DNA from 2 places in the Streptomyces sp. NPDC104307 genome. Region 2 is predicted to be linked to the other one. Evidence: riboswitches for the same ligand, from Rfam matches in the RefSeq annotation. Region 2 holds a riboswitch; the other holds the start of a gene.

Region 1 (4,413 bases), on a different contig from region 2:
TCATCGATGTCTTCGTCGCTCTTCACATCATCGGAATCGCCGCCCTGCTGGGAGGTTTCCTCACCCAGATGAAGGCGATGAGCGCGGGGACGGCCCGGTTCGTCCCGGGGATGCTGCACGGCGCGCTGACCATGCTGGTCACCGGAATCGCCCTGGTCGGGCTCGACCAGGCCGACGACCACCCCGTGAACAACGTCAAGATCGGCATCAAGCTGCTGATCCTCGTCGTCATCCTCGGGCTGGTCTACGTCAAGCGGGACGAGGAGAAGGTCGAGAAGGGCCTCTTCGCGGCGGTGGGCGGACTGACGATGGTGAACATCTTCATCGCCACGCTCTGGACCTGAGCGCCCGGGGCCCGAGCGCCCGGGGGCCCGGTCCGCCGGACAGGTCCTAGCCGGGGCGCACGCTCCCGTAGATCGGCATGTAGTAGATCGACTCCTCGCGCACATTGGCCCCCGGCTTCGGTGCGTGGATCATCATGCCGTCGCCCTTGTAGATCCCGACGTGGCTGATGTCGTCGTAGAAGAAGACCAGGTCCCCGGGCTGAAGGTCCGCCGTGGCGATCCGGGTGCCGACGTTCACCTGGTCCCAGGTGGTCCGGGGCAGCGAGACACCTGCGGAGCGCCAGGCCGCCTGGGTCAGCCCCGAGCAGTCGTACGAGGACGGGCCGGTCGCCCCCCAGACGTACGGCTTGCCGATCTGGGCCCTGGCGAACGCGAGGACCTTCCCGGCTTTCGTCGTCGCGCTGCTGTCCGAACCGGAACTGGTGCCGGAACCGGTGTCGGAACCGGTGCCTGAGCCCGAACCCGTGCCCGTACCGGAGCCCGTGCCGCTGTCGCTGCCGGCCTCCTTGGCCTTGCGCTCGGCCTCCGCCTTCGCGGCCGCCTGCTTTTTCGCCAGCTCCTTGGCCTTGCGCGCGGCCTCGGCCTTCTTCTTCTCCTCCAGCTCGGCCAGCCGCGCCTTCTCCTGCGCGGTCAGCTTCGACAGCAGCGTGCGCGCCTCTGTCAGCTTGTTCTGCACGTTCTGCTTGCTGGTGCGCAGCTTGGTCTGCGACGCGGTGAGCGTCTCCAGGCTCGTCACCGCCTCCGCCCGCTTCTTCGACGCCTCCGCCTGCTTCGTACGGAAGTCCGTGACGGCCTGCTGCTGGTTGGTGGCCATCCGGTTCATCAGGTGGGTCTGGTCGAAGAACGACTGCGGGTCGTTGGCCAGGAAGAAGGTGGCGGTCGGCGCGAGCGCGCCGTCGCGGTACTGGGCGGCCGCGTAGTTCCCGAGCGTGCGGCGGGCGTCGTTCAGCTTGTCGGCCCGCTTGGCGATGTCGTCCAGCAACCCGTCCACCTTGGTGCGCTGCGCGGCGGACGCCTCTTTCGCCTCGTCGTAGTGCTGGGTCGCGGTGCCCGCCTGCCGGTAGAGGTCGTCGACCTTCTTCTGGACGTCCTCGATGCTGGGCTTCGGGGCCGGGGCCGCCAGCGCGCTCTGCGTGGACAGCAGGGTCACGGAGGCGAGTGCGGCCGTCGTGAACCCGATGGCGGGGGCGGTGCTGCGCACCCGGGGGCGCGGTTTGCGATGCGATGCCAAGACCGGCATTTCCTTCCGTGGACCGCCTACCAGGTTAGCTGTCGGGTTCGGGCGGAACGGAAGGCTGCCCTACGGTCCTGGTGGGGGATGCGGACCGATTCACCCCGGTGCTGCGTGTGGGTCCCCGGTTCCGGACCCCGTACGGGCGGCCCGGATTCGGCGTGGACGCCCGCTCGGCGTGGTTCGCCTCGGGGGTACGGCCGTCCGAACGAGCACGCTAGCCAACTCATGGTGCCGCTGTGAAGGTTGATGTTCGATATGCCCGATACATTTTCGTGACCTTGCGGAACCCGCGCCGCACGGCCGGGCGCGGCGCGCCATTTTCCTACGCAGGGTGGTCCGGGCATCGCCGTCTGTGGCTCCGGAGGGACGGGTTCTGCCATGCGGGCCCGGGGTGTCAGTAGGGCCGCCTAGACTCTGACAGCGATGAGCAGCCTCTTTGACGACAGTTTCCTGGCCGGCCTCCAGCACACGGAGGACGGGCCCCCGCCGCCCCCCGAGGACTCCGCACCCGAAGCGGTGCCGGAGGACCTCTTCGGAGGCGTGTTCGACGGGCCCCCGCCGCCCCGCGACGCGTACTACCGCGACGGGGCCCACCGCCCGGTCATCGACGCCGCCGCGCTGCTCGACGGGCTGAACACCGAGCAGCGCGCCGCCGTCGTGCACGCGGGCTCCCCGCTGCTCATCGTCGCCGGGGCCGGTTCGGGCAAGACCCGGGTACTGACGCACCGCATCGCCCACCTGCTGGCCGAGCGCGGGGTGCACCCCGGCCAGATCCTGGCGATCACCTTCACCAACAAGGCCGCCGGCGAGATGAAGGAGCGCGTCGAGCAGCTCGTCGGCCCCCGCGCCAACGCCATGTGGGTCATGACCTTCCACAGCGCGTGCGTCCGGATCCTGCGCCGCGAGTCGAAGAAGCTCGGCTTCACCTCCTCGTTCTCGATCTACGACGCGGCGGACTCCAAGCGGCTGATGGCCCTGGTCTGCCGCGATCTCGACCTCGACCCGAAGCGCTTCCCGCCGAAGTCGTTCACGGCCAAGGTCTCGAACCTCAAGAACGAGCTGATCGACGAGGAGACCTTCGCCGGACAGGCCACGGACGGTTTCGAGAAGACCCTCGCCCAGGCCTACGCGATGTACCAGTCCCGGCTGCGCGAGGCCAACGCGCTGGATTTCGACGACATCATCATGACGACGGTGCACCTGCTCCAGGCCTTCCCCGACGTCGCCGAGCACTACCGCCGCCGCTTCCGGCACGTCCTGGTCGACGAGTACCAGGACACCAACCACGCCCAGTACACACTCGTACGGGAGCTGGTCGGCCCGTCCGGCGCCGCCGACGCCCCCGGCGAACTGTGCGTCGTCGGTGACGCCGACCAGTCGATCTACGCCTTCCGGGGCGCCACGATCCGCAACATCCTCCAGTTCGAGGAGGACTACCCGGACGCGACCACGATCCTGCTGGAGCAGAACTACCGCTCCACCCAGACGATCCTGTCCGCCGCCAACGCCGTCATCGAGCGCAACGAGAGCCGCCGCCCGAAGAACCTCTGGACCAACGCCGGCTCCGGCACCCGGATCACCGGCTACGTCGCGGACACCGAGCACGACGAGGCGCAGTTCGTCGCGGACGAGATCGACCGGCTGACCGACGCGGGCGACGCCAAGGCGGGCGACGTCGCGATCTTCTACCGGACGAACGCGCAGTCCCGTGTCTTCGAGGAGATCTTCATCCGGGTCGGCCTGCCCTACAAGGTCGTCGGCGGGGTGCGCTTCTACGAGCGCAAGGAGGTCAGGGACGTCCTGGCCTACCTCCGGGTGCTGTCCAACCCGGAGGACACCGTCCCGCTGCGCCGCATCCTGAACGTGCCCAAGCGCGGCATCGGAGACCGGGCGGAGGCGATGATCGACGCCCTGTCGATGCGCGAGAAGATCACCTTCCCGCAGGCGCTGCGCCGCGTCGACGAGGCGTACGGCATGGCCGCCCGCTCCGCCAACGCCGTCAAGCGGTTCAACACGCTGATGGAGGAGCTGCGCACGATCGTCGAGTCGGGCGCGGGCCCGGCCGTGGTGCTGGAGGCCGTCATGGAGCGGACCGGCTACCTGGCCGAGCTCCAGGCCTCCACCGACCCGCAGGACGAGACCCGGATCGAGAACCTCCAGGAGCTCGCCTCCGTGGCGCTCGAATTCGAGCAGGACCGGGGCGAGGAGGAGGGGTCGGGAACGCTCGCCGAGTTCCTGGAGCGGGTCGCGCTCGTCGCCGACTCCGACCAGATCCCCGACGAGGACACCGACGGCTCCGGAGTCGTCACGCTGATGACCCTGCACACGGCGAAGGGCCTCGAATTCCCGGTGGTCTTCCTGACCGGCATGGAGGACGGCGTCTTCCCGCACATGCGCGCGCTGGGCCAGGTCAAGGAGCTGGAGGAGGAGCGCCGGCTCGCCTATGTCGGCATCACCCGCGCCCGCGAGCGGCTCTATCTGACCCGGGCGTCGATGCGCAGCGCGTGGGGCCAGCCCTCGTACAACCCGCCGTCGCGGTTCCTGGAGGAGATCCCGGAGCAGCACCTGGAGTGGAAGCGCAAGGGCCCGATGGCGGCTCCGGCGGGACCGACGTCGGGCATCACCTCATCGCTGTCCGCGTCCCGTTCGCGCTCCGGTCCCTCGGGCTTCGCGACCCGGCGGACGTCGGACAAGCCGACGATCACGCTGGTGGTCGGTGACCGGGTCACGCACGACCAGTTCGGTCTGGGCACGGTGACGGCGGTCGACGGCATCGGTGACCAGGCGAAGGCCACGGTCGACTTCGGGGACGAGCGGCCGAAGAAGCTGCTGCTG
Region 2 (4,413 bases):
GCGAAGTACGGGACGGCGGCGATCCCGGCCTCTGCGCTCAGGTCCTGGAGCTCGCCCTCGTAGGTGTCGCGCGAGACGAGGTTGTAGTGCGGCTGGAGCGCGACGTAACGGGCCAGGCCCTCGCGCTCGGAGAAGTCCAGCGAGGCGCGGAGCCGTGCTGGGCTGATGTTGGAGGCGGCGATCTCGCGGACCTTGCCCTCCTTCACCAACTGGTCGAGGGCGGTGATGATCTCCTCGACGGGGACGGTCTCGTCGTCGTGGTGCGTGTAGTAGAGGTCGATGTAGTCCGTGCCGAGCCGGCGCAGCGACTCCTCCGCCCCGGCCTTGATGGTGGCGGCGGCGAGCCCCTTGTACTCGGGGTGGGAGCCGACCTTGGTGGCCAGGACGACGTCGGACCGGTTGCCCCGCGCGGCGAACCACTTGCCGATGAGGGTCTCCGACTCGCCGCCCACGTTGCCGGGGATCCAGGAGGAGTACGCGTCGGCCGTGTCGACGAAGTTGCCGCCGCCCGCCGTGTACGCGTCGAGAACGGCGAAGGACTGCGCCTCGTCGGCGGTCCAGCCGAAGACGTTGCCGCCGAGGGAGAGCGTGGAGACCTGGAGGTCGGAGGAACCGAGTGTGCGGAGAGAAGTCATGGATGGAACAACCCACCGCACCGCACGCGCTATTCCATGGCGACTACAGCTAGGGCCTGTCCGGCGGGTCAGGGTCGGATAGGGCGCGGCGTCTGGTGCGGTGCATCGCAAGGCGCCGGAGCGTCTCGATAGCGGAGCTATTGGGGCGTTTCGGCAACGCGGCGAGGTGCCGTGCCAGACGCCGCGCCCCCGGCCATGATCCGCCGGACAGGCCCTACACCCGTACGCCACGGCCCGGTCCGGCGGAACAGACCGGAACAGGCGAAGACCGGCAGCCCTGACGTCGGGGGGTGAGCGTCAGGACTGCCGGGGTTCGGTGGACGTGGACTTCGGTGGACTCAGACCGTCAGGCCACGGGCGCGCAGCCACGGCATCGGGTCGATGCCGGTGCCGTCCGGGGTGTGGACCTCAAGGTGCAGGTGCGGGCCGGTCACGTTGCCGGTCGCGCCCACGCGTCCGATGGTGTCCCCGGTGGTGACCTGCTGGCCGACGCTGACGCCGATCGAGGACTGGTGGCAGAACCACAGCTCCGTACCGTCCTCAAGCTCCAGGACCGTGCGGTAGCCGTACGCGCCGGACCAGCCGGCGGACTTGATGGTGCCGCTGTGGATGGCCTTGATCGGGGTACCGGTCGGCGCCGCGAAGTCGAGGCCCGTGTGGTAGCCGGAGGACCACATCGAACCGGCCTCGCCGAAGGTCGAGGTGATCGTGTACGAGGAGGTGGGGATGGCGTAGCTGGCGGCGAGCTTGGCGAGCCGCACCGCTTCCGCCTTCTTCTTCGCCTCTTCCGCGGCCTTCTTCTTCGCGGCGGCGACCTTGGCCTCAGCGGCGTCCTGCTGCTTCTTCGCCTCTGCGGCGGCCTTCTCCGCCGCGGCCTTCTCCTCGGCCGCCTTGGCCTCGGCGTCGGCGGAGTCCTGCTGCTGCTCGGCCTGCTGGAGGATGCGGGCGCGGAGCGCCTCGCCGGCGTCCGTCGTCCCCTGCTCGGCCTCTGTGGTGGTGATGCCGGCCGTCGTCAGCGGGGCGGCGGCGGTCGCGACCTCGGTCTTCTCCGCCTCGGACTCACCCGAGAACAACGCGCCGACGCCGGGCAGGGACTTGGCCTCGGGAAGTTTGTCCGAGATGGCGTCGGGAAGAGAGATAGACACGGGCGGCTTGCTCTGGGCGGAGGCCATGCCACCCGCGCCGACGGCCGCGATGACGCCGACGCCGAGAACGGTGGAGCTACGGGCGAGCCCATTGCGCTGCTTGGCGACGCGGTGCTTGCCGCGCACGGGGCGGATGGACTCCTCCGTGGGGTTCCATTCCTCCCACGCCCGGTCGGAGCCGTCCTCGCCGGCGCGGAGGCCGTTGCCGAACTCGGTCCCGAACTCGCTGCCCCGATCGGTCCCGTAAGCGGTTCCGTAGTCGGCCCCGTGATCGGTTCCGTAAGCGGTTCCGCGGATCGCGCCGTGATCGGTTCCGTGGGTGGCGCCGTAAGCGGCACCGGGCCCGGTTCCGAAGTCGTTTCCGTGTTCGGGGGCGAACCGGTAGGGGGCTTCGGGGGCAGGCTTGTTGGACGCCACTGGGGCGCGCTCCTTTCCTTCCTTCTCGCCTACCGGGTTAGCTGACGGGTTCGGAGCAGGAAGGTCTCCTACGGGTCCCTCCGCCTCTCAACGAGACAGAGATGCCCGATTCACCCCATGTAGGTGGTTCCCCGGTTCCCTTGCGGAATTCGGCGCTCGCGCACGGTGCCGCCACTGACGGCGGCTGGGACAACCGCGCTGCGTTATCGAACGTTAATAGACACACGGGCCCGATTCCAAGCCGTTCCAACTGATCGTTCCGATCCTTGGCCTGGACTTTACGGGACACAACCGGTTGGAATCGGGCGAGTTGATCGCCCCTCAACCGTTAGCCGTTTTCTGACGTTGCGTCAAACGTTATGCGGAGGGATTCCTTACGGTTACGCACGGTGGCATCGGCCGCCCCCCGCTCCCCACATCCATCCACACTCCCCCCGTCCGCCCCCTCACCTTCACCCAGCTCCGTCCAGGTTCACCGGGCTTCACCGGGCCACACTCGGCTTCACCGGGCCGCACTCACCTTCACCCGGCTCCGCCGCCCAGTCCCACGATCTTCACGGTCGTGCGCCGGTCCGGCTGCCCCTCGGTCGGGCGCGCGACCGCGAGCAGGGCCATGTCATCGGTCGTCACCCCGCCGGTGTGCAGCCGTACGTCATCGGTCAGCGCCGACAGCAGCTCCTCCGGCCCCGGGAAGATCCGTCCGCGCAGCCGCTCGGCGGGGTCATAGAAGACCCCGTCGGCGTCGCGTGCCTCGGAGAGGCCGTCCGTATAGAGGAGCAGCGTCGACCCGGCGGGCAGCTCCCACTCGTCGGAGCGGTCCGGCCACACGCCCAGGTCCATCCCCAGGGGCAGCGCGGGCAGCGAGGGCCGCAGCTGCTCCAGCGCCCCGTCCGAGTGCAGCAGCAGCGGTTCGGGGTGGCCGCGGTTGACCACGCGCACCCGGCTGGAGCCCTGTGGGATCTCCGCCAGCGCGGCGGTGACGAACCCCTCCACCGCGTCGAGCCCGCCGCGCCTGCTCGACTCCCGGGCCAGCGCGCGCTCCAGCCGCTGGGCCACCCCCTCCAGTGACCGCTCCTGCTCGGCCGCCTCCCGGAACGCCCCGATGATCACCGCCACCGCCTCCACCGCGTCCAGCCCCTTGCCGCGCACGTCCCCGACGACCAGCCGCACCCCGTACGGGGTGTCCGTGACCGAGAACAGGTCACCGCCGACGAACTCGTCCGCCTGCGCCGCCTCGTACCGCGCGGCCACGTACAGCCCGCCGATCCGGTCGGACGGCGTCGGCAGCACCGCGCGCATGGCGGTCGCCGCGATGACCCGGGCGGAGGCCAGCTGCTCGTTGCCGCGCCGGACGACCCCGTTGATGTAGACCGCGAGGACCGAGACGGTGAGGACGGTGAGCAGCTCGATGAACGGCACGACCCGGATCAGCGTTCCGCTGTACAGCCGCAGCGCGGCCACGCACAGCAGCGCACCGGCCCCGATCCGGATCGTGCCGGCCCGCGAGAAGAACGGCGCGGCGATCAGCGGGGCCGCGGCGAACAGTGGAACGGCGGTGAAGGCGGGCGGAGTGAAGAAGTCGAACAGCAACCCGCCGATGAGCATGACCCCGGGCAGTGCCCGGACGAGCCGGCGGTTGCGGACCTCATAGGTGCGCCTCCCCCGCCGCTGCTCCCGCTTCCCCACCTTTGCTCTCCTGCCCGGTGCGCTCAGGGCCGCGGACGGTACCGCGCACCACCCCCAGACTTCCCGGAACACGGTCGCGGGGCCAGCGCTCGACGGCCAATGGGATGACGCGCGCGGCGCGGCACGTACGGAAACGAATCAGGCCCGGCACGCGCTATGCGTGCCGGGCCTGATTCTTCAGTAGCGGGGACAGGATTTGAACCTGCGACCTCTGGGTTATGAGCCCAGCGAGCTACCGAGCTGCTCCACCCCGCGTCGGTAAACACAACTCTACGGCATGTTCGACGCACTCATGACCACCCCGCGCTTCCCGCCGCCCGACCCGGTTCTTCGCCGACCGCGCCGGGAACCTCAACGTGGCGAAATCGAGAAGGTGTTGCGGGGGACCCGTGTTCTGCCGCAAGGTATCTGCTGCATCCCCCCGGACCGGTGGGCTGCCCGTGCGAGCAGACCCCGGAGCGCGCGTTTCACCGTGCCCGCAAGCTGCTCCCGGTCTCTCATCGCAGCCTGTCTGGAGGGCCTCCGCCGAT

The links. Region 2 has a riboswitch for cyclic di-AMP ahead of ACZ601_RS21015 (M23 family metallopeptidase). Riboswitches for the same ligand answer to the same signal wherever they lie in the genome.
Region 1: it holds a riboswitch for cyclic di-AMP, as region 2 does, so the genes downstream of both, ACZ601_RS32760 (C40 family peptidase) here and ACZ601_RS21015 (M23 family metallopeptidase) in region 2, are expected to answer to the same signal.

Annotation. Positions count from the first base shown of each region.
Region 1 is NZ_JBVJMU010000018.1:141,657-146,069, reverse strand. Features, by position in the region: gene ACZ601_RS32765 (hypothetical protein) at 1-344, shown strand, start outside; gene ACZ601_RS32760 (C40 family peptidase) at 391-1,584, opposite strand; cyclic di-AMP (ydaO/yuaA leader) riboswitch at 1,583-1,747, opposite strand; gene pcrA (DNA helicase PcrA) at 2,002-4,413, shown strand, end outside.
Region 2 is NZ_JBVJMU010000007.1:349,009-353,421, reverse strand. Features, by position in the region: gene ACZ601_RS21020 (aldo/keto reductase) at 1-635, opposite strand, end outside; gene ACZ601_RS21015 (M23 family metallopeptidase) at 974-2,197, opposite strand; cyclic di-AMP (ydaO/yuaA leader) riboswitch at 2,209-2,362, opposite strand; gene ACZ601_RS21010 (PP2C family protein-serine/threonine phosphatase) at 2,720-3,883, opposite strand; tRNA gene ACZ601_RS21005 (tRNA-Met) at 4,065-4,138, opposite strand; gene ACZ601_RS21000 (hypothetical protein) at 4,412-4,413, shown strand, end outside.